Regions from separate parts of the Neomoorella glycerini genome, predicted to be linked through region 2. Evidence: riboswitches for the same ligand, from Rfam matches in the RefSeq annotation. Region 2 holds a riboswitch; each other region holds the start of a gene.
What was found. Region 2 has a riboswitch for molybdenum cofactor ahead of modA (molybdate ABC transporter substrate-binding protein). Riboswitches for the same ligand answer to the same signal wherever they lie in the genome.
Positions count from the first base shown of each region.

Region 1 (10,464 bases), 390 kb from region 2:
ATGCTGGACGAAAAGGCGGCGGCCATTATCCAAAAAAGAATGGAGCGGGCCGGTATTAAGATAACCTTTGGCTACGATGTTAGCGCCTTTACGGGCCGGGAGCGCTTGGAAGGCATTCATTTGGAAAACGGCGAAGATATTTCCTCCAGGCTGGCTATTATTGCCAAAGGTGTAATGCCAAACACCGACCTGGCCAAGTTAATGGGTTTGCATGTAAATAAGGGCATAGTAGTAGATGGTTACCAGCGGACCAATAGTGAAGTGGTGTACGCTGCCGGTGATGTTTGCGAGACTTACGACCCCCTTAAGCAACAAAGAGCAGTTAACGCCATGTGGCCTAATGCCGTTTTCCAGGGCGCCGCAGCAGGCGCTAATATGGCGGGCGCGCAAGAATTGGCCCATATAGGTGTCCGGGTAAACGCGGCTTCCTTTTTCGGCCTTCAGGCCGCATCAGTAGGCTGGACCCGCCCCCGGGAGGGGGACGAAGAAATTACGGTAATCGATAGGGAAGAAAGCTATCTTAAGTTTATATTCCGCGGGGAACAATTGGTCGGCGCGGTCGTCATTGGCGACGTTAGGAATATAGGCTACTATCGATGGCTGGTGGCCGAAGAAAAACCCGCCGGTTTTTTGCGGCGGGAAGCGGGCAGGAAGGTCTACAATTTCAGCACTTACCGGGCTAAAGTAGGGGCGGATTTATTACAAGACGCCCCTACCTCCCCGGCGGCGCCACCTAGAAGGATGAAAATGGCAAAGGGCTTTTTTTCATGGTAAGAGCAACGCCACGTAATGATTTATAATACGCTTTTTATCGTTATGTATGCCGTTATTATAAAAAGATCAAAGAGGTGATTCCCATGGCTAAAACAGCCTGGATAGATCTAACAACCGGCAAAATCGAGCTTCAACCGACGCCGGAGGAGGATTTGCTAAAATTCCTGGGCAGCCGCGGCCTGGCGGCCAAAGTGCTTTACGACCATGTCGGCCCGGCAGTCCAACCCTTTGACCCGGAGAACCTGCTCATCTTTTCCACCGGCCCCCTGACGGGCACCTCTTGGCCCTCGGCGGCCCGCTATACGGTAACGGCCAAGTCGCCGGCCACCGGCGCCTACGGTTACGCCAACAGCTCCGGCTTCTTCGGCCCCGAGCTGCGTAAAGCCGGCTACGACCTCATCGTCTTTCGCGGCCGCGCCGCCCGCCCGGTGATCCTGCATATTGAGGACGACCACCTGGAGCTGCTCCCCGCCGGCGACCTCTGGGGTCAGACTACAGAAGTAACGGAAAAGACCCTGCGGGAACGGTACCCCGGCAGCCGGGTGGCCGCCATCGGCCCGGCAGGCGAAAACCTGGTGCGTATCGCCGGCGTTATCAACGACTACGCCCGGGCTGCGGCCCGCACCGGCATGGGGGCCGTCATGGGCTCGAAAAACCTCAAGGCCCTGGTAGTCAAAGGCAGCCACCGGGTAGAAACCCCGCCGGAGTTCAAAGAGGTGGTCCGCCGGGTAACGGCGGCCGTCCGCAACCACCCGGAGAGCCAGATGTACAGCCAGTGGGGCACCGTCTGCCTGATTGATTCCAAGAATATGAGCGGCGACATGCCCAGCAAGAACCACCGTTGGGGGCAATTCCCCCTGGGCAAAGAAATTAACGCGGCGGCGGTGGCCCGTTACACGGTAAAAACCCAGGGCTGCTACGCTTGCCCTATCCGCTGCTCCCGGATTACCGAAGTACCGGACGGCCCCTTTAAGACACCGCTGAACGAGGGACCGGAGTATGAAACCACTAACGCCCTGGGTTCCAATCTCTGGAATGGCAGTATCGAGCTGGTCATTTACGCCAACAAGCTCTGTAACGAACTAGGCCTGGACACTATTTCCACCGGCCTGGTCATCGCCTTCGCCATGGAAGCCCACGAAAGGGGCCTGCTGGACGACCCCAGGTACAGCCTGGCGTGGGGCGATCCGGAAACCATTATCGGCCTGATCAAAGACATCGCCTACCGCCGGGGCACAGGTGACCTGCTGGCCGACGGTGTCAAGGCAGCCAGCGCCCGCCTGGGCCGCGGCAGCGAATTTTTCGCCATGGAGGTCAAAGGGGTGGAACTGCCGCGGCAGGAAGGCCGGGTGCTGAAAGCCTTCGGCCTGGGACACGCCACCAGCAACCGCGGCGCCGACCATCTCTACGCCCTGCCGACCATCGACGTGGCCGGGATGACCGACGTGGCCGCTAAAGTATTGCCGGAGTGCGGCCCGGAACTCATGGAGGTTACATCGGAGAAATTCAAAGCCCATATGGTGCGTTTCACGGAAGCCTGCAACGCCCTGGCCGACGCCGCCGGCGTTTGCAAGTTCGCCTTCACCGAAACCTACGCCATTCTCCCGGCCGACCTGGCTGAAGGACTGCGGGCTTTAGGTATCCCAATCAGCGACGAAGAGATCATGCGCATCGGCCAGCGCATCGTCAACCTGGAACGGATGTATAACGTCCGCCACGGTTTCAACCGCAAAGACGATTACCTGCCGCCGCGTTCTTTGCAGGAACCCCTGGACGTCTACGTCAACCCGGAGGAGATCGAAAAAATACCGCCGGGTAAGGCCCAACTCTCCCGCCGGGGTCTGACCATCAACCTGGACATCATGCTGGATGAATACTACGCCCTGGGCGGCTGGACCGGGGATGGTATTCCTACTGCCGCCAGGCTGAAGGAACTTGGTCTGGAAGAATTGGTTAAAGATTTGCCTGCAGCAGATCCCTTCTGAAGGGCCAACGTCTTCGCCGGCAACCAATAAAATGTGCTCTGTTCAAGGTTGAGCGCCTGATTTGCCGGCTTATGCACCTGGAACCCTGATCATATACCTCTGTCTTCAGGAGTCCGGCTAGGGAAGGCGGAGAAGACTTCTGCCAGTTAGATATTCGATCCCGAACCTGGTAAAGAAGGTGACCCCATGCGCCTGCGCCTCCAGTTTGCCGACCGGGTAGGTATGATTGCCGATGTGGCCCGGGTAGTATCCCGCCATGGCCTGAATATCCTTTCCCTAGAAGTCATCCCGGACAATATGTACCTGGAAATAGAGGCCGGTCCGGCCTCTCCAGGGAAGAACTCTAGGTCGAGCTGGCGGCCATTCAGGGGGTCCGCCACCTCGAGACCATCCGGCTCCTGCCCCATGAAGCAAGGGAGCAACGCCTGCAAATAATCCTGGATTCTGTAAGTGACGGCATTGTCGCCATCGATGCCGACGGGCGCATTACCTCCCTCAACCCCATAGGCGAGAGAATGTTGCGGGTTACCCGCGCCGAGGCCCTGGAACAGCCCATTGCTTCTTTCCTGGGGTCGGATTTGCCCATCCTGCGCTGCCTGGCTGACGGTCGGCCTTACAACAATATCAAACTGGATATCACCGGCCCCCGGGGCAGGATTTGCCACCTGACCAGCGGCCGTTGCCTGCGGGACCCTGCCGGTACGGTGGTCGGCGTCGTGGCCACCATGAAAGATATTGCCGAATTAAGGCAGATGGTTTATACCCTGGCCCAACCAGAGGCCATCACCTTCAGCGATCTCATCGGCAACACCCCGGCTTTCAACCGCGTCGTCGCCATGGGACGCATGGTCGCCCTGGGAGACTCCACCGTTCTTCTCCGGGGTGAAAGCGGTACCGGGAAGGAGCTTTTCGCCCGGGCCTTGCATACGGAGAGCCCCCGGCGGCAGAAAGCCTTCATACCCGTCAACTGCGCCGCCCTGCCGGAAGAACTGCTGGAGAGCGAACTCTTTGGTTATGTCGGCGGCGCCTTCACCGGAGCGCGTAAGGGGGGTAAGGCCGGCCTCTTTGCCGCCGCTGAAGGGGGAACTATCTTCCTTGATGAAATCGCCGAGGCCTCCCCGGCCATCCAGGCCAAGCTGCTGCGGGTCCTCCAGGAAGGCAAGATCCGCCGGGTGGGCTCTAATAGCGAAGAGCCCGTCAATGTGCGGGTGATCGTCGCCACCCATCGCGACCTGGAAACCATGGTCCGGCAGGGCCTATTCCGAGAAGATCTTTATTACCGTCTTAATGTGGTCCCTATCTTCCTGCCGCCTTTACGGGAGAGGCGGGAAGACATCCCCCTGCTGGCCCGACATTTCCTGGATAAGCTGGCCCGGCATCTCAACCGAGCAGTCCCGGAATTAACCCCGGCTGCCCTGAATAAACTAACTGCTTACTCCTGGCCGGGCAACATCCGGGAGCTGGTCAACGTCCTGGAACGGGCTGTCAACCTGGTCAACGGCCCCCAAATCCTGCCGGAGCATATCTGGCTTTATAATTGGGAAGGGCCGTTACTCAGCAGGAACCCGCAACCGGAGCTAAAGACCCTGGCGGCGATCGTCCGGGCCGTCGAGGCGAACGCCGTTCAGGAGGCCTTGAAACGCCATGGTTCGGCCCGTAAAGCCGCCCGCGCCCTGGGACTTTCCCATACGGCCCTCCTGGGCAAGATCAAAAAGTTAGGCTTAAAGTGGCCGGCATAGTTTCCAGGTGGTAACAATAGTTTCCACCAGGCGGGACCTTTAAAAAATGCCATCCTTAAAAGGGGATGGCATTTTCTGTGCGCCCGGCATGGGCGTTAACTTAGTGGTGAAAGTCCACTGCAGGCGAGGCAGCACCAGTCTGCTAGCCAAAGGCAAGGGTGTCCATCGCGAGGTGGGATCCGAAGGAAGCCGGAGGCAAAGCCACGGCCCGATGAACAAGAACCCCATACGAGGCTAGACCGTTCGGATAAGCTGGCGGAACACAGCGAAATCCCAGGCTGCCAAGGGACGGTAGAGTATATGGGGCGGGCGCGGGGCGAAGGTTAACGCTCTTACCCGGGGAGGCCTGCCGGATAAGCCAGGGAGAGCTGGTAAACCGTATCGGAAGGTACGGCTGAACCGGCAGGAGTCAGCAGAGGGCATAGTACCCTGGGGGTCATGAACTCCAGGGGAAGGCCCGAACATCAAGTCAGAGGTGAAACCGGTGCGTTCGCGAGAAGGACAGAGACAGCAGAAAACCCCGCAAGGGGCCTGCCCGCGGGAAGAAGTGGTGAAGCCACGGGGGAGCGCGGGAGGGCCGAGTTCTTCTCCGGCACAAAGCGGGACGTCACCTCGCGGAGGCCAAGGTAGCGGCCTGATGGAGCAGGTGGTGGCCAGGGAGAACATGCTGGCCGCGCTGAAACGGGTAGAGCGGAACGGAGGCGCGCCCGGTGTGGACGGCATCCCGACCGAACGGTTGCGGGACCAAATACGCGCCGAGTGGCCGCGCATCCGGGAAGAACTGCTCGCGGGAACCTACAGACCGAAGCCCGTGCGCCGGGTCGAAATCCCGAAACCCGGGGGAGGCAAACGGATGTTAGGGATACCCACCGTAATGGACCGCCTAATCCAGCAGGCCCTCCTGCAAGTATTGACGCCCATCTTCGAACCGCAGTTCTCAGAGGCCAGCTACGGGTTCCGTCCCGGAAGGAAAGCCCATGATGCGGTAAAGAAGGCGCGGCAATACGTAGAAGAAGGATACGAATGGGCCGTGGACCTGGACATCGAGAAATACTTCGACCGGGTAAACCACGACATCCTCATGGCCCGGGTGGCCCGGAAAGTGGCAGATAAGAGGGTACTTACCCTTATCCGCCGCTATCTCCAGGCAGGCGTCATGGTAAACGGAGTGGTCATGGAGACGGCAGAAGGAACGCCCCAGGGCGGACCCTTAAGCCCGTTATTGGCCAACATACTCCTGGACGACCTGGACAAAGAACTGGAAAAGAGGGGCCACAAGTTCGTCCGTTACGCCGATGACTGCAACATCTACGTCAAAAGCAAACGGGCAGGAGAAAGGGTCCTGGCCAGATCGGCGCTGGACCTTTCCGTGAAGGGAGGGTAGAACTTTATTTTGATATTACCGAACGTATTTTGGCGGAAAAGGAATTGAATTGGCTTTCCGGCCAGTTGATAAGCATGCAGGAAAAAGAGCGGGAGCGGCTTGCCAGGGACTTACATGACGGGCTTGGTCAGGATATCGTAGCTCAGAAATTGCAATTAGAATCGGTACTAGCCGCGTTGTCCCATAAAGAAAAAATAAACCTGCCCCAAATAAAATTAAATATCAAAGAAATCATTGGCGGAATTGAGAGGATAGGCGAAGAAGTAAGGCGTATTTCCTTTGACTTGATGCCTTCGATGCTGGAATCCTTGGGACTTAAGAATACTTTAGAGTGGATGAGCGAGCAGTTTTCAATTGCCAGTGGTTTAAAAGTCGATTTAGAAATATACGGCGTCGGGCCGGAACGATTGCCTCCCAATATTGAAGTAGCTCTTTTTCGGGTGTTCCAGGAGGCATTAAATAATATCTCCAAACATGCTCAACCAAGCCGGGTATCTTTAAAGCTGAGTTATGTTTATCCCAAATTGATTGCAGTGATTGCTGATGACGGACAAGGGTTTGAACCTTAGGAAGGCAGCAACTACCAGGGATTGGGCCTTAAATGTATGCGGCGGAGGGTCGCAGAACTAGGTGGCACTTTGTATATACACTCAAAGCCCGGCAGGGGAACAACCGTGAGAGTGGAAATACCATTTGAGCGCAGGAATGATTAATCATGGACAAAATTAATGTTATCATTGTTGATGACCACCCTTTAGTCCGCGACGGCCTGCTGGGAATAATTAATGCCCAGTCTGATATGGAGGTAATTGGGGAAGCTGGCCAAGCAGGCGAGGCCCTGGAAATCGCCAAACGTTTAAAGCCACAAGTTATGGTGCTTGACATTTCCCTTCCCGATTTCAACGGCTTGGAGGTTGCCTACCAACTAAAAGTTGCCAGGGAAAATGACGGCTGGCAAACCCAGGTTGTGATTTTATCCATGTACAGCAATGAAAAATTTGTTTTTAGGGCCCTGGACGCCGGCGCCCTCGGTTATGTACACAAGAATTCTCCCGGGAGAGAAATCGTAGAGGCAATTAGGAGTGTAACGCGGGGGAAATATTTCCTTAGCAGCGATATATCAAGCACACTTATTTCGGAGTACTTAAAGCAGTGCAGGAACCAACGGGCAGAGCCTTCTTATGAACGTTTGACCCACCGTGAGCAGGAGATATTTAGGCTGGTAGTAGAAGGAGTAAGTAACCGCGATATCGCCAGGTTATTAACCATCAGCAAGAAGACGGTCGAAAAACACCGGGCTAATATAATGCGTAAGCTAGGCGCCCATAATTATGCCGAACTGGTTAAGCACGCTATTAAAATAGGAATTTTAGACACTGATATATAGTAAAAAATACTTCGCCTCCTGGCACGATATTTTAACGGCCGCGGCAGGAATTTGCCGCTTGGCGGAGAATAGACAAATTAGAAAGATGGACATAACATAAAATATCCTCCGAGCCTTCCTGGCCTAAAGGAGCAACCTATGGCAGGCTGGCCTGGACCGCTGGTCCACGGGGTGTACCGGGAAACGGGTATGCCTTCCAGGTATTGAAAAGGAGGGGGTTAGCTATAAGAGAGAGCTATGGCTTTTTCAGTTAAACCCCGCTCCGCCGTGGAGACGGGGTTTTTAATTTGTTGCTAATTAGCCAGGAAAGGGGATGGCTTCAGATGCAATTCTTAGAAGGCATCAGAGAAAAATTTTACGGGCTGGTAAAAGACAGGCACCTGACCGGGGAGGAAGAAATACAGGTGATCAGCGCCCGGCCCCTGACCCCCGAGGAAGCCATCGGCCGGCCGGAACGCCAGGACTTTCCTCTTTTAAAGGGTAAAGAATTTATGATCCAGGCCAACTTTAAAGACGCTTGTGGGCAGGCGTATACCGATATGCCGGGGAATTACCAGGGCACCCTGAAGGAAGTTCTGGCCCTGCCGTTACGTAATAACTATGAGCGAGCCGTATTTATCGCCACTTTGAATGCCGTGATGCGGCATCTCAAACTGGTAGACAAGACCGTCCACTGCCGCGACCAAGAACCGGCCCAATGTGCCTCCCGCCTGGTAGAATACGTCCGGGAACGTTTCGGCAACCCCCGGATTGCCTTTATCGGCCTGCAGCCGGCCATGGTGGCCAGCCTGGCCGGTCATTTCCCGATCCGGGTAACCGACCTGGACCCGGATAACGTCGGGCAACGTAAAGGCGGAGTTATGATAGAAGACGCCCGGCATACAGAAGAAATTATTGAATGGAGCGAACTGGTCTTGGCGACCGGTACAACCGCGGTAAACGATACCCTGGCGGCGATAATGGGCCGGAAACCGATTGTCTTTTACGGGGTAACCATCAGCGGCATAGCCTGCCTGGCCGGTTACGAGCAGTATTGCTCTTTTGGGCATTGATAATTGGAATTATGGGAGGGAATAACAGTGAGGGTTTCAAAATCTGTCACGCTATTACTGGGTCTACTTTTGTTTGGGTTGCTGGTGCTGGTCGGCTGCGGTAGCAGTAAAGATGAGAGTCCGAAGGGCCAGGCAGGAACGAATGATAAGGCGGACAACGCGGCCGGGCGCTCCCTTTTAGTTTATAGCGGCGCCGGCCTGAAAAACCCGGTCGAGGAAATCGGTGCCGCTTTTCAAGCTCAAAGCGGGTTAAAGCTTACCTATACCTTTGGCGGCGCAGCGCAGCTTAACAACCAGATCCTGTTAACCGGGCAGGGAGACGTCTACCTGCCGGGGGATATAGCGGAATTAAAGCCTGTTAAAGAAAAAAACCTGGTAGCATGGGAAAAGAATGTCGTTTATCACCTACCGGTACTGGCTGTTCCCAAGGGGAATCCTGCCGGCATCCGCAAGTTAGCCGACCTGGCTCGTCCGGGAGTGAAAGTAGCCCTGGGGGACCCCCAGGCCAATCCTATCGGCAAGCTGGCCGACCAGCTTCTGCAAAAGCACGGCCTTCTGGAAAACGTCAATAAAAATGTGGTAGTCAGGACGCCGACGGCAAACGAGCTGGTGGTGTATCTAAGCACCAAGCAGGCCGACGCTGCCGTGATCTGGGAAGAAAATTGCCAGGGGGCAAAAGACAAGCTTGAGCTGGTACCAGTGCCCGAACTAAAGGAATATGTCAAAACAGTTCCGGTGGCAGTACTGACCTGTTCCAAGGAAAAAGAATTGGCCCAGCAACTGGCCGAATTTTTCACTTCGTCGGCGGCCTACCAGATCTGGCAAAAATGGGGATACAAACCGGTGGCCCGTTAGTGGGGAGGCGCGAAAACTTGGGTTCAAGGTTGTTTAAAACCTTTAACGTGCTGGTAACTTTCCTGGTACTGCTATTTATTTTAGCCGCCGTAGGTACCGTCCTGGTAAGGGGTTTGCCCTTTATACCTCTATCGCTAAAGATGCCGGAACTGGTCTTCGCCATCAGGCTCAGCCTCTTGACCTCCATTGTTTCAACAGCCGCCTGCCTGCTGGTAGCTATGCCGGTGGCCTATACCCTGGCTCGTTACAATCTGCCGGGCCGGGGTATAGCAGCCAATCTTCTCAGAATCCCTTTAACCCTGCCGCCCATTGTCTCCGGCGTTTGCCTGCTCCTGCTTTTTGGCACTACGACCTTTGGCGAAATCCTGGCCAGGATGGGTTTACGTTTTGTGTTTACCGTGACCGGGATCATCCTGGCCCAATTTTTCGTCAATCTTCCTGCCTTGATTACCGTCCTGAAGGCTGCTATCGAGGCCGTGGATATCCGCCTCGAATATGTGGCGAGGACCCTGGGCTGTACTCCGGCCCGGGCTTTTCTAAAGGTTACTTTACCATTAATACGAAATAATATCCTCGCAGGGCTGGTTCTTACCTGGGGTAAGGCCTTGGGGGAATTTGGGGCGGTGCTTATGCTGGCCGGCGCTACCAGGTTTAAAACGGAAACCCTGCCTATTTCTATCTATTTGAATATGGCTACCGGTGATATGGAAGCCCTGATGGCTTCGGCGGCCATCCTGATCCTGATCGCCGTGATTTCCCTGGCCGTTTTTGAACGGGCAGGGGTAAAGCTTTACGAACGGGTGCCGGGCCTGTGAAAGAACGATTGCCCGCGCGCTCGCTGCGGCTATCCCGGATAACTAAAAAGATAGGGGAGTTTCAGCTCCGGGACATCTCCCTGGAATTTTTCCCGGGAGAGTACTTCGTTATTCTGGGGCCCACGGGTGCCGGTAAAACAGTCCTCTTAGAGGTTATTGCCGGCATGTATGCGCCGGATGCCGGTGAAATATGGCTGGGGGAAGATAATATTACCGCTTGGCCGCCGGAAAAAAGGTGCTTCGGTTTTGTTTACCAGGATTATGCTTTATTTCCCCATTTAAACGTCAGGGAAAATATTGTCTTTGGGCTTAAAAATAAAAAACTGCCTCCCGGGCAGATGGAAAGAGAATTAGATGCCGTTGTGGTTTTGTTGGGCATCGATCGTCTTCTCCGGCGTTTTCCTTATACCTTAAGCGGCGGCGAGCAACAGCGGGTTGCCCTGGCCAGGGCACTCATAATGAAACCTGAGGTT
Region 1 covers NZ_CP046244.1:3,360,860-3,371,323, reverse strand. The annotation lists gene MGLY_RS16785 (NAD(P)/FAD-dependent oxidoreductase) at 1-774, shown strand, start outside; gene MGLY_RS16780 (aldehyde ferredoxin oxidoreductase family protein) at 858-2,759, shown strand; gene MGLY_RS18075 (ACT domain-containing protein) at 2,946-3,194, shown strand; gene MGLY_RS16775 (sigma-54 interaction domain-containing protein) at 3,113-4,498, shown strand; partial or broken gene ltrA (group II intron reverse transcriptase/maturase) at 5,136-5,843, shown strand; gene MGLY_RS16765 (sensor histidine kinase) at 5,912-6,451, shown strand; gene MGLY_RS18935 (ATP-binding protein) at 6,473-6,595, shown strand; gene MGLY_RS16755 (response regulator) at 6,598-7,269, shown strand; molybdenum cofactor riboswitch at 7,364-7,499, shown strand; gene MGLY_RS16750 (Rossmann-like domain-containing protein) at 7,593-8,321, shown strand; gene modA (molybdate ABC transporter substrate-binding protein) at 8,349-9,176, shown strand; gene MGLY_RS16740 (ABC transporter permease) at 9,194-9,991, shown strand; gene MGLY_RS16735 (ABC transporter ATP-binding protein) at 9,988-10,464, shown strand, end outside.
Region 1: it holds a riboswitch for molybdenum cofactor, as region 2 does, so the genes downstream of both, MGLY_RS16750 (Rossmann-like domain-containing protein) here and modA (molybdate ABC transporter substrate-binding protein) in region 2, are expected to answer to the same signal.

Region 2 (10,464 bases):
CGGCCCATAGGACTCCCTCCAGGACAAATTTACCTTATATATATTCCTCGTCAATGGCCCTGTTGCCTGGCCCGGCCTGCCGGCGCCAGGATCCTGGCTTCAATCAGGTCCACCAGACCGGCAGCATCATCCAGGTCATAACAAGGGACGTCAATGGCCAGGGGTTCGTCGGTGGCCACGGCCAGGAGTTCTCCCGCCGTGCAGAGGAGTTCGCCCCCTACGGCCGCCCGGTGGACTTCAATCTTGGGCTTGTCGCCGCGCTTGTAGCCCTCGGTGATGATGAGGTCGACATGATGGAGGCGTTCCGCAATGGCATCCAGGGGCAACTCCGTATCTACCTTTTCAATGAGGGCCATTTTGGTGGGTGAAGAGATGACGACCACGTCGGCCCCGGCTTCGGCGTGGCGCCAGGTGTCTTTGCCGGGGCGGTCGATGTCAAAGCCGTGGGTATCATGCTTGACGGTAGCGACCCGGTAACCTCGCCGTTTTAATTCGGGCAGGAGTTTGGTGAGTAATGTTGTTTTCCCGGCGTCGGACTTGCCGACAACGGAAATAATAGGGGTTTTGCTTGTCATGGAAAAAAACCTCCTTACTTTTCTCGTTGTTCCCTTCAGCTAAGTATAATCACCGTGACTTCCTCCCCGGGACCGGGAGCAGTACCGGGGGGCAGGTCAATGAGAGCGTTGGCCCCTATAGCAGCGCGGATGCCGCCGGGCCGGCGCGGCAGGGGTGTGACCTCCCAACCGCTGCCGCTGGCCCGGGCCTGGGCCCAGAGGAAGGCCCGTTCCACCCGCGGCCGGTCGATGGCCGCCGCCAGCCTGGCCGGGAAAGTTACCGGCGCCGGTTCCCTACCTCCCAGGGCCCGGATAACCGGCCTCGCCAGGAGGTAACAGGCCACCAGGGCTGCCGGCGGGTTGCCGGGCAGGCCCAGCATCAATTTTTCCCCGGCGCGCGCAGCTATGATCCGCCGGCCGGGACGGATGTTTAGTTCCGTAAAAAGCACTTCGCCCCCGGCCCGGGTAAAGGCGGCGGCTGTGTAGTCACCGGCGCTGCCGCCGGCACCGCCGGTGGTGAGGAGTAAATCGCCCTCTTCCAGGGCAGACCGGTAGGCCCTTACCTGTTCCTCCAGGTTATCAGCCAGGGGACCCAGGGATATTACCCGCCCGCCGGCAGCTTCTACGGCCGCTGCCAGGGCGTAAAAGTTACTATTATATATGCAGGGAGGGACATTTACGCCGGGGTAACCCGCCTGGCTGCCGGCAGGAGGGCCTGCCTTGCCGGCCGGGTCCAGCAACTCGCTCCCGCTGGTGGCCAGGACCACCCGGGGGCGCTGGTAAACTAGCACTTCCCGCAAGCCCAGGGCGGCTAAAAGGCCGATTTCCGCCGGTCCCAGGGTTGTACCGGCGGCCAGGACCTCTTCCCCTGCGGCCACTTCGGCTCCGACGGGTTCCAGGTGGCGGCCGGGAGGCAGGCCGGGTACGCTGATGAAATCACCCCGGCTCCCTACCAGTTCCCGGGGGATGATGGCTACCGTCCCCACTGGAGGCCGGGCACCGGTAAAAATGGCTGCCGCCGTCCCCGGACTTAAGGTTATCTCCGAGTTGCTGCCGGCCGGAACCGTCCCCAGGAGGCGGTAGATTACCCCCGGACCCGCAAGCCCGGTAGGGAGGGTACCAGGGGCGGCAACCGGCGGCCCCAGGGCGTAGCCGTCGACCAGAGAGCGGGGGAAGGGAGGAAAGGGACCCGGGGCTGTTACCGCTGCCGCCAGCACCCGTCCAGCTGCCTCCTCCAGTTTTACTTTAACCCGGCCGGGCGGTTTTAACCCTGCCAGCAACAGCGCCCGGGCCGCCTCCAGGGATAAGGGTGACATTCCATTGCCTCCTTTCGCCAGGAATAGACGAACCTGCCATCAGGGGGGCGCCTCACGGCAGGAGGTCCTTCTCATGCAGCATTCGCCGCGCCCGGGCCAGGTCGGCCGGGGTATTGATATTAAAGAATATCTTCTCCGGGTCGCTGCAACCTGCCAGCCGGTCAACGTCCACATAACGCACCTTCACCCGGGGATAAAAGGCAAAGGCCTGGTAGTTTCCCCCTGCCAGGCAATCTTCGATGGCCTTTAAACAACCCCGGGAATAAACGGCGTGCAGGGGCTGCAGGTACTCACCCCGGCGCGGCACCACCACATCATAACCCGGCGCCTGTTCGAGGAGGTATTTGATAAAATCCGGGGCCAGGAAGGGCATGTCGCAGGCCACGATAAAATTGTGCCAGTACGGCGAGGCCAGGAGCCCGGCATGGAAGCCGCTTAAAGGTCCCAAATTGGGGATAACGTCCGGGACCAGGCGCACCTTTAAGTCCTGGTACAGCTCCGGGGTGTTGGTGACTACGATTATCTTGGGAAATAACGGCCGTAAAGCTGTCACGACCGTGGCCAGCATGGACTCCTGCCCCAGGGGCAGCAGGGCTTTATTGGTACCCATACGGGTACTTTTGCCTCCTGCCAGGACGATCCCGGCTGCTGTGTACACTGCCAGTTGCGCCTCCGTTATCCTTCTTCATCTACCGGCAAGACCCAGAAAGAATCTTTTTTTAAAGATACAGTCACGTGGTTACCTATACTGATAGCCATGTCATGGTAAATATAACCCGGCAGCTCCAATTCAATCTCTATTCCTGTACCGGCAAGATCTAAGAACAATAAGTAACTGCCAAACTGGTCAAAAATCCGCCGGACAGTGGCGGGAAAAATATTGGACCGCACCCTCGGTGTCAAGGGACGGTCAGGGCGGATAATAACGACTTCCCGTGGGTTGATGCCAAAATGAATTTTATCGCCTGGCTGTAAATGAGGGATTGCCGGCAGTCTAAAATCAAGTCCCCGATCATTTTGAGCTACAATTTCTCCGGTTGAAAGGGTAACCACCCTGCCACTAAAGGTGTTCTGGTTTAATAATAATCTGGCTACTGCCAGGGTGGCTGGCCGGCGGTAAATCTCGTCCCGGCTGCCTATTTGCTGCAAGCGCCCGTCAATTAAAACGGCAATTTTGTCCCCCAGGAGAAAGGCTTCCTGCAGGTCATGGGTGACCTGAACAACTGTTACCTGGAATTGGGCAAAAATCTCCGGGAGTAAAAAGATTAGCTGCCTCCTGGTAAAGCTATCCAGCGCGGAAAAAGGTTCATCCATCAGGATAATATCGGGTTCCACCAGCAGGGTCCTGGCCAGGGCCACCCGCTGTTTTTCGCCACCGCTTAAAGTCAGAGGATTAGCGCGGCTTAAAAGGTGTTCAATGCCGAGTAAAGCTGCTAATTCCCTGGCCCGCTTGCCGGCCCTGGCAGGCGGGATCCGGTTGGGACGGGCGCCAAAGGTGATGTTTTCCATGATCGAAAGGTGGGGAAATAAAGCCAGGTTTTGTTGAATATAACCAATCTTCCGTTCTTCCGGCAAAGCACGGGTAACGTCCCGGCCGGAAAAGAGTATCCTGCCTTTCCGGGGTTTTTTAAGGCCTGCCAGGGTATCTAACAGTACCGTCTTCCCGGCACCGGACGGCCCCAAAATAATCAGATATTCGGCTTTATTTACCCTGAAGGAAATGTCGCCCAGGTAAAAACCGGGCCCTGCTACGGTTAGATTTTCAACCTGGATCACTGGTACAATGCTCCTTTATCCGTCAGTAAACGTAAAGCCAGGAGAATTAAAAAAGCCATCAAAACTATAATGCTTACCAGGGCCACTGCCTTTTCGATCTTTACAGCAGAGAGATTTAAATAAATGGCAATCGGTAAGGTCTCGGTTTTCATCTTGGTAGCTCCTGCCAGGGTAACGGTGGCGCCAAACTCACCCAGGGCCCGGGCCCAGGAGAGAATAAAGGTAGCCATAATACCGGGCCTGGCCATGGGCAAAGTCACCCGCCAGAAGGCCCCGGCCCTGCTTTCCCCCAGGACCCGGGCCGCCATTTCATAGGCCGGGTCGATGGCGTCAAAAATAGATTTCATCAAACGAATGGCCAGAAAAATGACAATGGTAGCCTGAGCCACAATAATGCCGGTCACGTTAAAAACTACCGAAAAAAAATGCTCCTGAAAAAACAACCCCGGAGCTGTGTTAAAAAAAATTAGCAGCATCGCCCCCAGGGCAACGGGTGAGATGACCACTGGCAGATCCATAATGGTATCGATCACCGCTTTAGCCGGCACGCTAAAGCGCGACAGGGCATAACCGGCAGGGATGCCAATTAAAAGGGCCAGCGCAGCCACTGCCAGGGCCGATTCTAAAGAGAGGGCCAGGGCAAAATGAACTTCTTTATCTTTCAAGCTGCTGAGAAGTACTTCTTTGTTCAAATAGCTAACCTGGGAGAATAAAAGTAGTAAGATATACATTAACACCATGGTAAGAAGGCCGCTAAAAGCCATGGTAAAGGCCCTGGCGGCAATTTTTTTCCGGCCCACTTTCCTTCTTCACCCTCATTCTTAAAACCCTGGCCTGGTAGCTTAGCGCCAGTCTGCAGGCAACTGGTATTCGCCCCCAACCGGCGCCTCCGGAGCAAATTTACGCGCCTCTTCAACGCTTCCCAGGTAACCGTATTTCCGAAAAACCTCTTTGCCCTGTTCTGAGGTGAGAAAAGCCAAAAATAAGGCGGCCAGCTCCTTTTGTTGGGAAAAATTAGAGATGGCTGCGGGAATATAACCAATGCGGGTTACTTGTTCCGGCGGCAAATAGATTGTTTCAATCTTGGCCGGGTCCCATTTTTGGAAGACATCCCAGCCGATAACGGCGTCAACTTGCTTTAGGGCTACCAGGTTGGCTGTTTTCTCGCAACTTTCCGCATAAGTAACAATGTTCTTTTTAACCTTATCAGCCAGGCCAGCTTTCTCCAGGATTTCTACCCCATAAAGGCCTACGCAAACCGTCTCGGGACGCGCCAGGCCCACCCGCATCCCGGGCCGGGCTAAATCGTTTAAAGACCGGATTCCTTGCGGGTTGCCCTTCGGTACATTAATAGCCGGTATAAGGTAAACCAGTATCTGTTCGGTTTTGGCATCCACAACGCCCTCTTTCTTGGCCATTTCCATGAAATCAGAAGAACCGGGGATGTAAATATCGCCCTGGCGGGACAATTTCATCTGAGAAAGGACGCTACCCGAACCGCCAAAGGTAAGGTTGACTTTAACGCCGGACTTTTGCATAAAAAGCGTAGCAATCTCCTCCAGGGGAGGTTTACTGGCGGCCCCGGCAAAGACCTGCAGTTCTTTAGTTTCTCCTTGCCTGGCCGGAGTTACACTTTCCTTTTGCGAGGTACAACCAGCTAAAAAAAGAAGTGCCAGCATAGTAATGACTACCATCTTCAAGATTCGTCTCAAAGTTAATCAACCTCCCGCAATTTTATGAGCCTGCCGGCCCTACATAAGTAAATGCCCCGGCTCGCAAAGGATGCCGGGGCGTCATTGACCCTGCCACGCCGCATCTCCTTTCCGAGCAAGGGAGGCAGGCCCGTTTCCCGGCCTACCCCGTGGGTAATGCGACCCAGGCCGGTGTCCCATAGGCTGGCAGCCCTTAGGTAACACCGGCTCGGAGATGGTATTTAATTTATTTCATCATACCCTTATCCCTTTGTCCCGTCAAGATATTGAGAAGAACCTTTACTATCGATCAAGTATTAACAGGTAACGGGAGCTGGAGATGGTGTTTTTCCAGAAAGCAGGCAAAGGCCTCGGCAGCCGGGCTTAAGGGCTGGCGGCGCCGGACCAGGTACAGGTCGCGTTTCAAATTTACCCCCTGGAGGGGAACGGTAACCAGGCGGCCGAGTTTGACGCTTTTTTCCACCGCCCAGCAGGTAACCAGGGAAATACCCAGGCCGGCCTCCACGGCGCTGACAATGGCTTCCGTACTGCCCAGCTCCATGACCACCCGGGCCGGATCGACGGTGAAACCGGCTTTTTGCAGGCGTTCTTCCACTACCCTGCGGGTACCGGAACCGGCCTCCCGCCAGACCAGGGGCTCGCCCTGTAAATCCAGTGGATTTGCAGCAGTAACCCCGGCCAGGCGGTGCCCTGGCGGGACAATGAGGACCAGTTCATCCTCTACCAGGCGGCTATAGGAAAGGTTCCGGCCCCGGCCCCCGGCGCCGACAACCCCGAGATCGATTTCTCCATCCTGCAGGCGCCGGATCACCTCCTGGGAGTCGGCAATCTCTACCACCACCTCCACCCGGGGATATTCCCGCCGGAAACCGCCAATCAGCCTGGGCAGGATATACTGGCCCGGCGTCGTGCTGGCCCCCAGCAGCAAGCGGCCCTTCACCAGCCGGGTTAGTTCGGCCAGTTCCCGCTGGGTTTGTTCCAGGTGACGGGCAATGGCTTTAGCATGCCGGTAACAAATCTTCCCGGCCGCCGTCAGCCGCACCTCGCGGCCCCGGCGTTCAAGTAAACGCAGGCCGTAGTAATCCTCCAGGGCCTGGAGCTGCTTGCTAACCCCCGGCTGGGTAAGGTGCAGCTCCTCGGCTGCCGCGGAAAGGGTACCTTTTTCTACCGTGGTAATAAAAGTTAACCAGTAATTGAGGTTCATAATTTACGGCTCCAGTTCCTGTATAACCCTCCTGGTAACAGTGGAGAATATGCCTAGAGGTGATATTATGGCCCTGCAGGGCCCGGCCAAAGTAGCCATCATCGGCGCCGGCTATGTCGGCGCCAGTACCGCCTTTGCCCTCCTCTTCAGCCCCATCGTCAAAGAAATGGTCCTTGTCGATATTAACCGCACCCGGGCTGAAGGGGAAGCCATGGACCTCGCCCACGCGGCCACTTTGATCCGTCCCGTAAAAATTTATGCCGGCGGCCCGGCCGATTGCGCCGGCGCGCGCATTATCATTTTCACCGCCGGTGCCAACCAGCAGCCCGGGGAAACCCGCCTGGACCTGGTGCACCGCAATACGGCCATTGTCCGCGAGGCCCTGCCGCCCCTTTTGCAGCACTGCCCTGATGCTTTAATCCTCATGGTGGCCAACCCGGTGGATGTCCTGACCTATGTGGCCTGGAAGATCTCGGGGCTTCCGGAAAACAGGATCCTGGGCTCGGGGACTGTCCTGGACAGTGCCCGTTTCCGCCACCTGTTAAGCCGCCGCCTCCATGTCGACCCCCGCAACATCCATGCTTATGTCATCGGCGAGCACGGCGATACCGAAGTGCCCGTCTGGAGCCTGGCCAATGTGGCCGGGGTTGACCTGGAGGAGTTTTACCTCCTGGACGGTACCACTGAAGATGAGGCCTTCCGGACTGAAATAAGCTACCAGGTCAGGGAGGCCGCTTATGCAATCATCGAACGCAAAGGGGCTACTGCCTATGGCGTAGCCTTAGCCTTGAGCCGGATTACCGAAAGCATCCTCCGGGATGAGAAGAGCGTCCTCACCGTTTCCAGCGTCATTCGCGGCCTTTACGGCCTTGAGGGTGAGGTGGCCTTAAGTCTCCCCTGCCTGGTAGGCAGCCAGGGGCGGGAAAAAATCCTGGCCATTCCCCTGGGAGCCGGGGAACTGGCTGCCCTCAGGCACTCGGCGAGCATCCTCCAGGAAATTATCGCCCGCCTCCGTCTCCCGGGTTAGTGGCAGCGTTTATAGAGCTGGATAAAATTGAGGATAAAGCGGAGTTCATCTTCGGTACAATTGCATACCAGGCGCAATACAGACTGTACCTTGGGTTCCATGAGCAACCGGCGTACTTCGGGGCTCATCTGGTTAAGTACCTCATCCAACCCGGCATCGTCAGCTATAAAATAACAGGGGGAAATATTCAGGACTCCGCCTATTTTTTCCAGGGTTTTTAAGGATGGCTGTACCTTCCCCTGTTCAATCTGGCCGATGAGGCCGGCCGAAACCCCGGCGGCCCGGGCCAGGTCAGCCTGGGTAAGACCCTGTTCTTCCCGGGCCTGGCGCAATTTATGCCCCAGGGAACCGCCCGTACCGATAATTGCACTTAAGGGGACATCCAGAGCGGCAGTAATTTTTTTCAGAGTATCGATGGCCGGGTAAACATTACCCCTCTCTATTTCACTCAAGTAGGAAATGGAGATGCCGGCTTCCTCGGCCAGGGTGCTCAAACTTTTACCTCGCTTTTCCCGCAAGAGCCGGATCCTGTCCCCCAGGGTGATGCCCCTCTCGTTACCGGCCTCTACGAGTTGTTCCCGGGGTAAATTTAAGGCCCTGGCAATTCTTTCTAGGGTTTTCAGGGAGGGCTTTTTGGCCCCCCGTTCGATTTCACTTAAGTATGAAACTGAGACCTCCGCTTTGCTGGCCAGGTCCTGAAGTGAATAGCCCCGTTCTTCCCTCAGTTCCCGGATGCGTTTACCACAGACGCGCATTCTCTTTCGCTCTCCCGGGAGATAATTTAAATTAACTTATAGTATTATCGAACAAAGTATAAATTAAAAGCTCCAGCCCTGTCAAGTTTCAAATTTTCTTCATACTTTGCCCATATTTTTATCATACCTGCCGGATAAAATATACCTCGAAAGGAGGTGGCGCGGGTGACGAAAAAAATTGCCCTCGTCCTCGCCATAATTTTAATGCTGGGAGTGCTGGCCCCTGCCGCCTTTGCGGCCATAACGGACCAGCAAAAGGCGGAGATTGATGCCCTCTACCAGCAGATTGTCCAGTTGCGCCAGCAAATTATCGACAAGTATGTTGCAAGTGGCCAGCTGACTAAAGAGCAGGGAGACTTGATGAAGCAGCACATCCAGCAGATGGAAGAGTACCGGGCGCAAAACGGTTATGGCCCGGGTTTTGGACCCTGCGGTAACGGCTATGGCATGATGGGCGGCTACGGCATGATGGGCGGCTGGGGCCGCGGTTTCCGGGGCGGTTTTGGGAATAACCCCAACCAGGATAACCAGAATTCTGCCTTCTACGGCCCCGCCATGATGCGCGGTTACCTGGGTCTATAAAGCCACCGTTTTTAGTCTTACCAAACTTAAAATCGAGTAGGAGGGGGCGGCTAGCCCCCGTCCTCTCACACCACCGGACATGCGGGTCCGCATCCGGCGGTTCACCAAGCTTGACGAAGATAAGAATAGCGCTCGGTTAAGCTCATCAGGCCCTGGGATTGCCAGTAGGCATTGCCCAGGGCTCTATTCATTGGCCCATGGGCCATCCGCCACAGCCCTTTGCGGGCATTGGCGAATTCATGCACTACCCATTCCGGCAATCCCAATGCGCGTAGTTCGCGGTACCTGGTCCGTACTCGCTTCCACTGCTTCCAGAGACACATGCGCAGCCTCCGCCGCGTCCAGCTTTCTAAGTTCTTAAAGATGCTGGGCGTGTCGGCCAGGGCGAAGTACCCTATCCAGCCGCCCAGGTAGGCGTTCAGGCGCTCTATGCGCTCGGCCATCTTTAAGGGTTTATTCCGGGCGGTTATCTCCCGGATTTTCGTTTTCACCCGGTCGATGGTCTGCGGCGCCAGGCGGATAAGGATTACTCCTGCCTTGTGTTTGTACATGCTGAACCCCAGAAATTTCAGCTTCCACGGCCGGTCTACCGCGCTCTTCTGCTCGTTGATCTTGAGCTTCAACCGCTCCTGCAGGAAGTTGCGGATACTGGCCATGACCCTTTCTCCTGCCCGTTTGCTTTTGACGTAGATGTTGCAGTCATCGGCGTAACGGACGAACTTGTGGCCCCTCTTTTCCAGTTCTTTGTCCAGGTCGTCCAGGAGTATGTTGGCCAATAACGGGCTTAAGGGTCCGCCCTGGGGCGTTCCTTCTGCCGTCTCCATGACCACTCCGTTTACCATGACGCCTGCCTGGAGATAGCGGCGGATAAGGGTAAGTACCCTCTTATCTGCCACTTTCCGGGCCACCCGGGCCATGAGGATGTCGTGGTTTACCCGGTCGAAGTATTTCTCGATGTCCAGGTCCACGGCCCATTCGTATCCTTCTTCTACGTATTGCCGCGCCTTCTTTACCGCATCATGGGCTTTCCTTCCGGGACGGAACCCGTAGCTGGCCTCTGAGAACTGCGGTTCGAAGATGGGCGTCAATACTTGCAGGAGGGCCTGCTGGATTAGGCGGTCCATTACGGTGGGTATCCCTAACATCCGTTTGCCTCCCCCGGGTTTCGGGATTTCGACCCGGCGCACGGGCTTCGGTCTGTAGGTTCCCGCGAGCAGTTCTTCCCGGATGCGCGGCCACTCGGCGCGTATTTGGTCCCGCAACCGTTCGGTCGGGATGCCGTCCACACCGGGCGCGCCTCCGTTCCGCTCTACCCGTTTCAGCGCGGCCAGCATGTTCTCCCTGGCCACCACCTGCTCCATCAGGCCGCTACCTTGGCCTCCGCGAGGTGACGTCCCGCTTTGTGCCGGAGAAGAACTCGGCCCTCCCGCGCTCCCCCGTGGCTTCACCACTTCTTCCCGCGGGCAGGCCCCTTGCGGGGTTTTCTGCTGTCTCTGTCCTTCTCGCGAACGCACCGGTTTCACCTCTGACTTGATGTT
Region 2 covers NZ_CP046244.1:238,598-249,061, forward strand. The annotation lists gene phoU (phosphate signaling complex protein PhoU) at 1-8, opposite strand, end outside; gene mobB (molybdopterin-guanine dinucleotide biosynthesis protein B) at 51-575, opposite strand; gene MGLY_RS01235 (molybdopterin molybdotransferase MoeA) at 611-1,870, opposite strand; gene mobA (molybdenum cofactor guanylyltransferase) at 1,923-2,528, opposite strand; gene MGLY_RS01245 (ABC transporter ATP-binding protein) at 2,546-3,646, opposite strand; gene MGLY_RS01250 (ABC transporter permease) at 3,643-4,446, opposite strand; gene modA (molybdate ABC transporter substrate-binding protein) at 4,489-5,358, opposite strand; molybdenum cofactor riboswitch at 5,447-5,584, opposite strand; gene MGLY_RS01260 (selenium metabolism-associated LysR family transcriptional regulator) at 5,648-6,562, opposite strand; gene MGLY_RS01265 (L-lactate dehydrogenase) at 6,630-7,589, shown strand; gene MGLY_RS01270 (helix-turn-helix domain-containing protein) at 7,586-8,344, opposite strand; gene MGLY_RS01275 (YckD family protein) at 8,510-8,926, shown strand; gene ltrA (group II intron reverse transcriptase/maturase) at 9,028-10,287, opposite strand.

Region 3 (10,464 bases), 530 kb from region 2:
CCTGCCAGGGCCGGCTGGTGACAAAGACCTTGCGTGCCAATAACCAACCCTTCCTTCCCGGGTTTAATATAACTTAATTCAGCTTTCCGGACCCTCTCCGCTTTCTCGCCGCTTTCTCTCCGCTTTATGAACTATGGTATAATAAAGTAACACTTAAAATAATTTAACCTCTACCCTCGTACCGGCTTCCAGGCCCTCTTCTTCCAGGGGAATGGTTACCAGGCCGTCGGCCTGGACCATGGATGAGATCATACTCGATCCTCCCGGTACCGGTACGGCCAGGAACCCACCCGGGCCTGCTCCCAGGCGAACGCGGATATAGTCCTCCCGGCCGGGGGTGGAAGTAACTGTACGGCTTAAGATCGCCTCCACCGTCCTCCTCCCGGCCAGGTGGTCGTAGCTCCCGTAGCGCAGCAGGGGTTCAATTAAGATACTGAAAACAACCATGGCTGAAACGGGATGGCCCGGCAGGCCCAGGATCATCTTATCGCCGGCCACTGCCGCAACGGTGGGCTTACCCGGGCGGATGGCCACACCGTGAAAGAGGATACCCGGCTGTCCCAGGCCAGCCAGGACCTGGACGGTTAAATCGCGGGTGCCGACGGAACTGCCGCCGGAAAGGAGCACCAGGTGGTTCTCCGCCAGGGCTTTCCGGACCCTGGCCGTGAGGTCCTCCAGGTCATCGGGAGCAATACCGTAGAGGGTGACCTTGCCACCGCACTCCTGGACCAGTCCGGCCAGGGTGTAGGAATTAATATCTCTTACCTGACCGGGTCCGGGGTTAGCCTCGGGAGGGACGATTTCATTGCCGGTAGCCAGGATGCCCACCCGCCAGGGCTCATATACAGTCACCCGGGTTACTCCCAGGCTGGCCAGCACTCCCAGGTCCTGAGGCCGCAAAGTATGGCCGACAGGCAGGACGGTGGTACCGGCGCGGACGTCGGCACCCTGCCGCACCAGGTCCTGCCCCGGGGCCACGGGTTTAAAAACGGCGATCCGGCCCTCCGGTAAGAGTTCCGTATTTTCCACCATAACCACGGCATCAGCCCCCGGGGGCATCATACTTCCCGTAGCCACGGCCACCGCTTCGCCGGGGCCAACGGCAACTGTAGCCGGTTGCCCCATGGGCACCTCTCCTACCAGGCGCAAAATCACCGGCTGGCTTTCCCGGGCGCCAAAGGTATCGGCCGCCCGGACGGCATAACCGTCCATGGTGGCACGGGTAAAACCGGGAACGTCGTCCTTCGCCGCCACCGGCCGGGCCAGTTCCCGCCCCAGGGCAGCGAGCAGGGGTAAAATCACTTCCTGCCGTCCCGGCAAGGGCCAGTAGCGGGCCAGCAGCCGGCGTGCTTCTGCTAAAGTTACCACCCGAAAGAGTTCCATCCATATCCCCCTGCTACTCGAAACACCCCAGCTGGCACTGGATAATCTTGATCTGCAAGTCGTCAGTAGCCTGTCCCACCTCACGCATGGGCACCTGCAAACGGCGGGCCACTTCCTGGGCCACCGCGCAGGGCAGCTTGCCGCCATGGTTAGCCGCGGCTTCTTTTACTGCTGCTTTGATGGCTTCCCGGTCAACCATGAAAATACCCCCTTCCAGAAGTTTCATGCTCTCTTCGCGTTGATTTATTATAGCCGGGCTTTATTCCTTTTTGGTAAAAATGTTACTTAAAATATAAGGCACCCGGAAGGGTGCCTGAAGTTACTAAAAACTCCTTTCCCATTCCGGGAGGCAGGCAGGTTTCCCCGCCTACCCCGTCGCTGCCTGGCAAGCAGGCAGGAGGCCAGCAGCCATAGCCTCAAACCTTAGGCCCACTGGCTCGGAGGTATATGCAGTTATGTTTATTGTAGCATAACCATAAATAGGAGGCAAGCAGGAATTAAAACGCATGAGCGTAGATGGTCCCTGACCTTTAGTTAATCATTTTAGCGAATATCTTATTGTATATATCTTCCGCCATCGCAATTGCTTTTTGGGCTTCATCGTGAGGGCTCCTCCTCGTCGTTGAAGGCCATCCTGGCCACACGCAAGTCCCTTCTTGCTTTATCCAGCCATCTTAATGCTTCCTGTTCCCTTTCCTCAGTGTTCATAGAGCACCAACCCTTCTTTGAGGGCGGGGTGGTAAACAGTCCACCAGGCGTCTTTATACTTGCTGATGTCCTCTAGATTAGCAACTATAATATCTTTCGGGACTTTAAATTCACGCAGCTCTTTTCTAATGGCTACTTGCATAGCCCGTTTTTGTTCACGGCTGCAATCCAGAACAATCAAAAGGTCCACATCACTGCCTGGACCGGCTTCTCCCCTTGCCCATGAACCAAAAACGATTACTTTTTGGGGATGGAATTTCTCTACGATACGTTTGGCCATAGACTGTACTATTTCATGCATAAATGCCGACCCTCCTTTCCTGTATTATACCAAAAATACGGCATTTCAATCTTAAGCGGCTTCCGGTAGGGTTAACTCAAATGGGCCGGCTGGTTACGATGGTTTTTCAACTGACCTCCTGGTCCTGTAATCTGCCGCCAGATAGTTTCCACCTGGTTTATGATAACTTCCAAATCCTGTTCTTCTACTGGCTGGTGGCTTTCGGGTTCTCCAAAAGGATGACAATGCCAGCCGCGCAAATTATCCTTATCGATCCCCCAGATACGTTTTTCCTTGTTTATTAATGCAAAAGCCAGGGTACCTGTCCGCTCGTTGCAATACACTTTAAGAAAGCCATCATCTTTAAGTTCAATCTTTCCCTTCATCAGAAAAACTGCCACTTCCAGGTGACAATCCTTTACAAAGTCTTTTCCCGCCAGGCAGGAAAAAAGCTCCCTTAAAAACCTGGCTACATCCATTTGTTTTTCAGCCCCTGGTAGTGTTTTAAAAGAGTTTCTACTTCTTCCCATTCCCAGTAATCATTCTCTACTTCATAAGAAAAGGGATCCTTGGGCAGGCTATTATCTTGCACCTGGCGGCAAAAAGCCTCGAAAGACATACCCCATTTTTTTTGTAGATTATCCCGGCGCTCTTCCAGTTTAGCGATTTTCAACTCAAGGTACTCACTAAAAAGTTTAGATAAGGCTTCATCTATATCATGGGCGCGGGTGGCTTCCAGTAACAAACTACTGAATCGCGGTGAAATTGCCATGGCAGTGCCTCCTCCCGCGGTATATCATATAAGTATTGTATCACATACCAGTTTAAGCGAAAAGCCATCTCACCAACCGGCCAGGGCGGCCTGAATCAGGCCGATGAAAACTCCCGCAGGGCTTCCTCTTTTGCATCAGTGCCCATTAATTCTTGCCACCAGGGCGCAGAGCCTCTCGGTGGCGTAGTAGGCCTCCGCTCCGGTTACTATCCCCTGGGGATCGCTTCCCGTTTTATCCAGGGGCAGGAGGCCCTTTGCCCCGGCCCGGGCCACGGCTGCCGCCGGGTCTAAAGCCGCCGTATCATCGCCCAGGTAGGTGAGGAGGAGAGAGGCCGCTGCCCCCCGCGTTAAAGGTTTCCGTTCGAGATAGGGCTCTAAGGCTGCTGCCCTGGCAGCCACCAGATCGCCCCGGCCGGCCGCCCTTTTTAAGGCATTGGCCGTCATATAGTAAAAGCTTGCCTGGTTGACCGGGTCATCCAGCTTCCAGTCGTTATTATAACCGGCGACAATCAGGCCCCAGCGATTGACGAACTGCAGGCCCGCAAAGGCCCAGTGATCGCTCAAGGGGTTTCTGATGTGGTAGTCCTTCAGGTAAGCGCCGGCCTTCACCAGGAGATCCTGGATGGCCTGGATATCCCGGGGGCTGGCCGCCAGCTCCCGGAAATTCTTATTCACCTGCAGGGAATAAGCGGCCGCCACCCCGGCAGCGTCGCCGGTAGCCATGCCGATGGGTACCACCCGGGCGCTGCCGGCAGCCAGGTGGGTATAGCCGGCCGAGCGCCCTACAACCAGGAGGTTGTCGATCCCCTGGGGTACCAGGGAACGGAAGGGGATGCTGTAGACTTCCGGCCGGCCGTAGACGTAACCCGTATCCTGGGGTGAAGTCGCCTGGACATCCACCGGGTAGGACCCCAGGGCGATGGCGTCGGGGAAATAGCGGTTAAAGAGGACGTCATTCAGGTCCAGCTGGTAAAGGGCCTTGATGTGGCGGGTTTCCCGGACGTAGAGTTCCGGCGCCGCCCCCAGGAGCCTGGCCCCGGCAAAACCGGGCAGCCGGGAGCGCAAGAAGTCAGTAATAGCCGGCAGTTCTTGCCGGGCCAGCTCCATGGCTTCAGTTTTGGCAGCCTCGCTCAGTCCATCGACACCAAAGATCTGCAGGGCGTTAATGAGGATGGTGCCGTCATTCTGGCGGCCGATATTCAAGCCCCGCAGCCGCAAGCGCGAGGTGGAGGGCTGGTACGCCGCGCCAAGGCTGGCAAAGCCCCAGGCAGCCCGGTCGGAAATCTTAGCGTCTTTGATCTGGCCTCCCTTGACGGCCTGCTCCAGGGCCGCCCAGTCGATTCCCCCCAGGTGAAAGACCAGGGTCACGGCCTGGCGCCGCTCTTTCTCGCCCATATCCTCGGCGCCTACCGTATAAGGAACGCCGGCCGCGGCGGCAACGTCGGCGTCCTGGGTGGCGTCGATGACCCGGCCGGCGTAGAAGGCCATTTCCTGGCCGTCCCTGACGGCCTTAATGCCCACCAGTTTATTGCCTTCCAGGATGGGCGCTTTAAAAGCAGTGTTCAGGCTTAAAGCCAGGTTGGGGTAACGTCCCACCATGGCCTGGAAGACTTGTTTGGCCACGGCGACATCAAAGATGCTGCCCCCTACCTGGCGATAGAAATCAAGAAAGGTACCGCGGGTCAGCAGTTCGTATTTCGGCCCGTAATTCATGTCAATAAAGTTCAGCCAGCCGTAGGTAAAGAGGCCGCCCAGGCCGTCGCGCCTTTCCACCAGCAGGACCTTCGCCCCCTGGCGGGCAGCAGATATAGCCGCAGCGACACCTTCCGGTTGCCCCCCTACTACCAGGACGTCGTAGCTGGCTCCGGCAACCGGCGGCGGCGCCGGCGGGAAAGCAGCTGGGTCGGGTGCCTGGTGGGGACCCACCTGCCCGGCCCGCCACATTGTTAGATAGTACCTGGCCTGTTCAACAGCCGTTGCCCTCCCTGGCCATAAGCGCCACCCCGCCAGGGCCGCTAAAAGCAAAATGAAGCTCAAAAAAAGATACAATTTCCTTTTGCCCGGCATTTATTAAGTCCGCACCTTTTTCAGGGCAATTTTAAATCCCGCTACCACGCAAACAAAGCCAGCCTACCGGGGGATCACCGCCTGGAACCGGTAGTGAGAATCCTGCAGGCCCTCCTTAAAGGCCGCCTTGCTCCCCGGAGAAGAATCCAGGTTGTAGAGCCACTTGCCGTCCACCTGGTTAAACCATACGGCAATCTTTATATTGGGGTAGCGTGTCGCGAGGCTCCGGAAACATTCCCGGATCCAGGCCGCCTTGTCGCCGCCCGTTTCGTTGCTGGCGAACTCGGTAATCATGAAGGGCTTGCTCCCGAAATAATACATGTACTCGCGGTACAGGGGCTCATAGATTGCATTAAACCCGCGCCAGGTGTCGGCGGCATGGCTGGTGCCGTTGTTGTAGCCCGTCAGGCCGATCCAGTCTACGGTTTGATCCCCCGGGTAATAGAGCAGGTAATTATTCCATTTAAAGTTGGGAAAGGAGCGATCGTGGGGGTTAAAGACAAAAAGGACATTCTTCGCTCCCTCCGCCTGGAAGAGGCGGTAGACATGCTCCCAGGCCATTTTAAAAATATCCGTATCCTTACCGTAATACCACGCCGACCAGGTGGACCAGTCGCCGTTCATCTCGTTGCCGAAGCGGACGAAAACGGGGTCCTCCAGGGCTTTAAACTGCCGCGCCCATTCCCGTAAAATATGGTCATACTTGCCCTGGATGAGGTCGATGAGGGAGGTATCATTCTTTTTGCCGTACCACCAGGGCTGCAGGGCAACCATTAGTACGCGATTATCATCGTAGATTTTCTTTAATTCTTCAAAGTTGAAGCGGGTATCAAAGGCAGCATAGGTAATGAGAAATTGAAATTTAAAGTCGAGCTCTTTTTCCAGGGGCAGCAGCTTTTCAAAATACTCCAGGCGCCCCAGCTTGTGAGGGTTAAGGATGCCCCACAGGGTTTTATCTGCCGGGATCACCAGGCGGTGACGCCGGCCTTCGATTTCGATATCCCGCTGTACCGGCGGGGCTGCCGGCAGGGCAGGTAGACCTTGCGGCGGCAGGGGTTTAAAGGTCTGGATAATCCGGTTTAAATCCCGCGCCGCGGCCGTAAAATTGGCCTGGTTGCTTTTGAGCATAAAGGTATAGACGGTTTTGCCGGCGACCAGGTCATATTCGCGGTAGTAGTTCAGATCGCCGGGGCCCAGTTGCTGCCGCGTCCAGTCAAACTGCCAGGTATTATAACCCCGGATATTTAACTGCTTCTGGCCGTGGAGCTTAATACTGCCCCACCCCTCCTGGAGGCTGCGGTTGCTGTAAAGGACGTATTCCTCGGCACTGATTTTCCCCAAAGGCTGGGCGAAAACAGTTAATCTGGCGTAACCGGGTTTGGCCAGGATGGTAGCTACCCCGGGGATAATCTCCTGCTGCCAGCCGGCAGGATAGTTTAAACTGAAACCGTCATAAGTATTTACTAACTCCTGCCGTTCCTGGGTATCATTATCTACCGGGGTCATACTTAAGTTACCGGGGATATTGCCGGCAACCTGCGGCTGTGGCTGCAGGCGCCCGCTACCCAGGGCCAGGAGAAAAAGAACCAGGAAAACAAGCCAGGTCCACTTGCGCACCAAATTTCTTCCTTTCGGGAAGTATTTCCAAACGAAGTAAGGATAGCCGTAGGAATGTTTTAGGAGCTGGCATTTGCTATCCAGGCTTTTGTTTGGAAGCGAGCAGGCTCAATAATTTCCGTATCGGTAATAACCATATCCACCGGCCGGTCATGGGTTTCGGGATAAACGTCAGGGACAATTTGCTCGGCAAAGGCCAGGGCGATGGTCCTGGCACCGGGCCTTAAGTCCGCCAGGAAACGGTCATAGTAGCCAGCGCCGTAGCCCAGGCGGTTGCCGCCCCTGTCGAAGGCCACCCCTGGTACTATGACCAGGTCGATCAATGCTGGTGTCAGGGGGCGTAAGCTTTCCGGTTTGGGTTCCAGGATACCCCAGGTGCCGGGCTGCAAATCGGCCGGGAAAGCAAGGACTTCCGAGGCAATAAGGCGCCGCTCTTCCCGCACGCACAGGGGAACGGCCACCCGTTTTCCCCCGGCCAGGGCCGCTTTAATCAGGGCAGGGGTAGCTACTTCACTGCCAAAGGAGACATAACTCATAATTATGCTGGCCTGCTGCCAGGCAGGTAGTTCCAGGACTTTTTTAACGATAATCTCGCTTTTAGCTTCCCTGACTGCTGCTGCCAGGTCGTTACGCCTGGCTAGAATCTGCTGCCGCAGCTGCTTTTTCAAGGTGTACACCCCCGGCCCGGCAAGCTGGCTTTTAGATATTAGACATAAAAGCGCCAGATTCCTCCCCTGACTCTAAGAAAACAGTCCCAGGACTTCTTAAATAAAAACACCGTTCCAGCCTGTATCCACAGTCTTTCCACATGTTAATACCTTGAAAATCAAGCCTTCCAGCCAGTTATCCACATTTAGTGAATAACCTGGGGCCAGCATGATTTCAAATTTATCCACAGCAGGGGAGGCCTTAATTCCCGGTTAGTCACAGATTTATACACATTATCCACAGGCTAAATCATCCACAAAAACAGCCGTTCAGGTCCCAAAAAGGTCCCAGGACGGTCCCAGGAACCTGTTAATTAAGTGGTAAATCGGGGATAGCGTTTAAATCCAGGGGGGCAAAGTCCCGGCGCAAATACTGGTAGTAGGCGGCGCAGGCGATCATGGCGGCATTATCGGTGCATAGATCAGGTGACGGGCAAAAAACAGGTAAACCTGCCTCCCGGCCTGCTGCCGCCAGCTCCCGGCGTAAAGAGCTATTGGCCGCCACACCCCCGGCCAGGAGGATGGAACGGGTAGCCATGCGCCTGGCTGCCTGGATGGTCTTCGTTACCAGGACCTCGACCACCGCCGCCTGGAAGCTGGCCGCTACATCGGCCCGGTTAACCTCCGTACCGGTTTGCCGGGCATGGTGGAGGTAATTGATTACCGCTGACTTCAGCCCGCTGAAGCTGAAGTCCAGGCTACCTTCTTCCAGCCAGGCCCGGGGGAAATTGATCGCCCGGGGATTACCTTGCCGGGCCAGCTTTTCTAGCTCAGGGCCGCCCGGGTAGGGCAGGCCCAGTACCCGGGCCACTTTGTCAAAGGCTTCCCCGGCCGCGTCGTCCCGGGTAGCCCCCAGGATGCGCCGGCGGGTATGGCTTTCCAGGTAGACCAGGCTGGTATGGCCGCCAGATACTACCAGGCAGGCGGCCGGCAGAGGTAAATGGGGGTACTGCAAAAAGCCGGCATAGATGTGGCCCAGCAGGTGGTGAACACCGATGAGGGGTTTATCCAGGGCATAGGCCAGGCTTTTGGCGTAGGCCAGGCCTACCAGCAAAGCCCCTACCAGGCCGGGCCCATAGGTAACCGCCACGGCATCCAGGTCGGGGAAGGACAGGCCGGCGGCGGCCAGGGCTGCGGCCACTACCGGGACGATATTTTCCATGTGGCGGCGGGAGGCGATCTCCGGTACCACGCCGCCAAAGCGACGGTGGGTGGCAACCTGGGAAGCAACGATATTGGCCCGTATCTCAGTACCATTTATAACGATGGCTGCCGCCGTCTCGTCACAAGAAGTTTCAATGGCCAGAATAGTAGTTGCCGGTTCCAAGGCCATTCTCCTCAAAGAAATGTCTCCACATAATGATGGCGTCTTCGCGATTATCGTTATAATAACCTTTACGTACCCCGGCGCGGGAGAAGCCCAGGCGTTCATAAAGGCGCTGGGCTGGCCGGTTGGAAACCCGTACCTCCAGGGTCATCCTGTCGGCGCCCAGGCGCACGGCCTCCTGCATCAGGACCTTGAGGAGCAGTTCCCCCAGGCGCCGGCCGCGGTAGTGGGGGTGAACGGCCACATTGGTAATATGGGCTTCATCAAGGATAATCCACATCCCGGCATAGCCGACAACCTGCCGGCCGGCCAGGGCTACATAATAATAGGCGAAATTGTTGTTATATATCTCATTTAAGAAGGAATGGCGTGTCCAGGGGGTAGGAAAGGAAACCCTTTCAATGGCCAGCACCCCGTCCAGGTATTCACTGGTCATGGGCAGGATTTGCACTTCAACCGGGCCTGCCTCTCCGCCGGTGACGGGCGGAGGTAAAGTGGCTTTAACTGGAAAAGGTCGTCCTCCTTCCCGGCCAGGAGGCGTTCCCGCCCCAACCTGGCTATCTGCGCCGCCCGCGGCAAGGTGCTGGTGGAGGGAAGAAAGCGGGCCCGGCTGCCCAGTTGCTGCCATACTTCCCAGTAGGGTGCTACCCCATCGCCTAAAAAGTAGACCGGCATAGTGGAGGATTTTAATGAGTCGACCAGCGAATAAGGATCCAGGGCCTGATATGGCGTTAAACGGCATAATTCTCCCTCCTGCCAGCGGTAAAGGGCCGTATATACCTCCTGGCGGCGCGCATAGAGCACCGGGCAGACCAGTCCCGGTACCTCCCAGGCGTTCCAGGCCAGGCCATCCAGGGTGGGGATACCGGCCACCGGTTTTTGCGCCGCGTGGGCCAGGCCTTTGACTGTAGCCAGGCCAATGCGTAAACCTGTAAAGGACCCCGGCCCCAGGGCCACGGCCAGGCCGTCAAGATCGGCCAGTTTCACCCCGGCCTCACGGAGCAGGGCAGCGATCATGGGTAACAGGCGCTGGGAGTGGTTTTTGCGGGTATTGCAAAACAATTCGGCTACCAGCCGGTCGCCATCGATTAAAGCCACCCCGGCAACCTGGGTGGCACTGTCAAGCCCCAGGACCAGCAATTTGTTTCAACTCCTCCAGGATACGGGCATAACGCTGCCCCCTGGCCGTCAAGGTGGCGCGGCGGCCTGCCATGGGATCATACTCCAGGCAAACCTCCAGGTACTCCGGGGGTAAAAGTTCCCCCAGGCGCTTCCCCCACTCAACCAGCGTCACTCCCTGGCCGTAAAAATATTCCTCCAGCCCCAATTCCAGGGCAGCCTCCGGGTCTTCCAGGCGGTAAACATCAATATGATAAAAGGGAAGGCGGCCCTGGTGTTCCTGGATCAGGGTAAAGGTGGGACTGGTAACCGTACCGCTCACCTCCAGGCCTTGAGCCAGGCCCTGGGCCAGGGTGGTCTTGCCGGCTCCCAGTTCCCCGGTGAGGATAACAACATCTCCCGGACCTAAAAGCCTGCCCAGGACCCGGCCCAGCTCCCTGGTGGCCCCAGCATCCTTTAACCGTATTTGCACAGCAGTCACCAT
Region 3 covers NZ_CP046244.1:770,944-781,407, forward strand. The annotation lists gene MGLY_RS03670 (molybdopterin-binding protein) at 1-40, opposite strand, end outside; gene MGLY_RS03675 (molybdopterin molybdotransferase MoeA) at 154-1,383, opposite strand; gene MGLY_RS03680 (hypothetical protein) at 1,397-1,609, opposite strand; molybdenum cofactor riboswitch at 1,697-1,838, opposite strand; gene MGLY_RS03690 (nucleotidyltransferase domain-containing protein) at 2,081-2,392, opposite strand; gene MGLY_RS03695 (hypothetical protein) at 2,464-2,757, opposite strand; gene MGLY_RS03700 (hypothetical protein) at 2,841-3,143, opposite strand; gene MGLY_RS03705 (FAD-dependent oxidoreductase) at 3,279-5,180, opposite strand; gene MGLY_RS03710 (glycoside hydrolase family 26 protein) at 5,274-6,827, opposite strand; gene MGLY_RS03715 (5-formyltetrahydrofolate cyclo-ligase) at 6,887-7,495, opposite strand; gene tsaD (tRNA (adenosine(37)-N6)-threonylcarbamoyltransferase complex transferase subunit TsaD) at 7,845-8,867, opposite strand; gene rimI (ribosomal protein S18-alanine N-acetyltransferase) at 8,830-9,312, opposite strand; gene tsaB (tRNA (adenosine(37)-N6)-threonylcarbamoyltransferase complex dimerization subunit type 1 TsaB) at 9,294-10,001, opposite strand; gene tsaE (tRNA (adenosine(37)-N6)-threonylcarbamoyltransferase complex ATPase subunit type 1 TsaE) at 9,982-10,464, opposite strand.
Region 3: it holds a riboswitch for molybdenum cofactor, as region 2 does, so the genes downstream of both, MGLY_RS03680 (hypothetical protein) here and modA (molybdate ABC transporter substrate-binding protein) in region 2, are expected to answer to the same signal.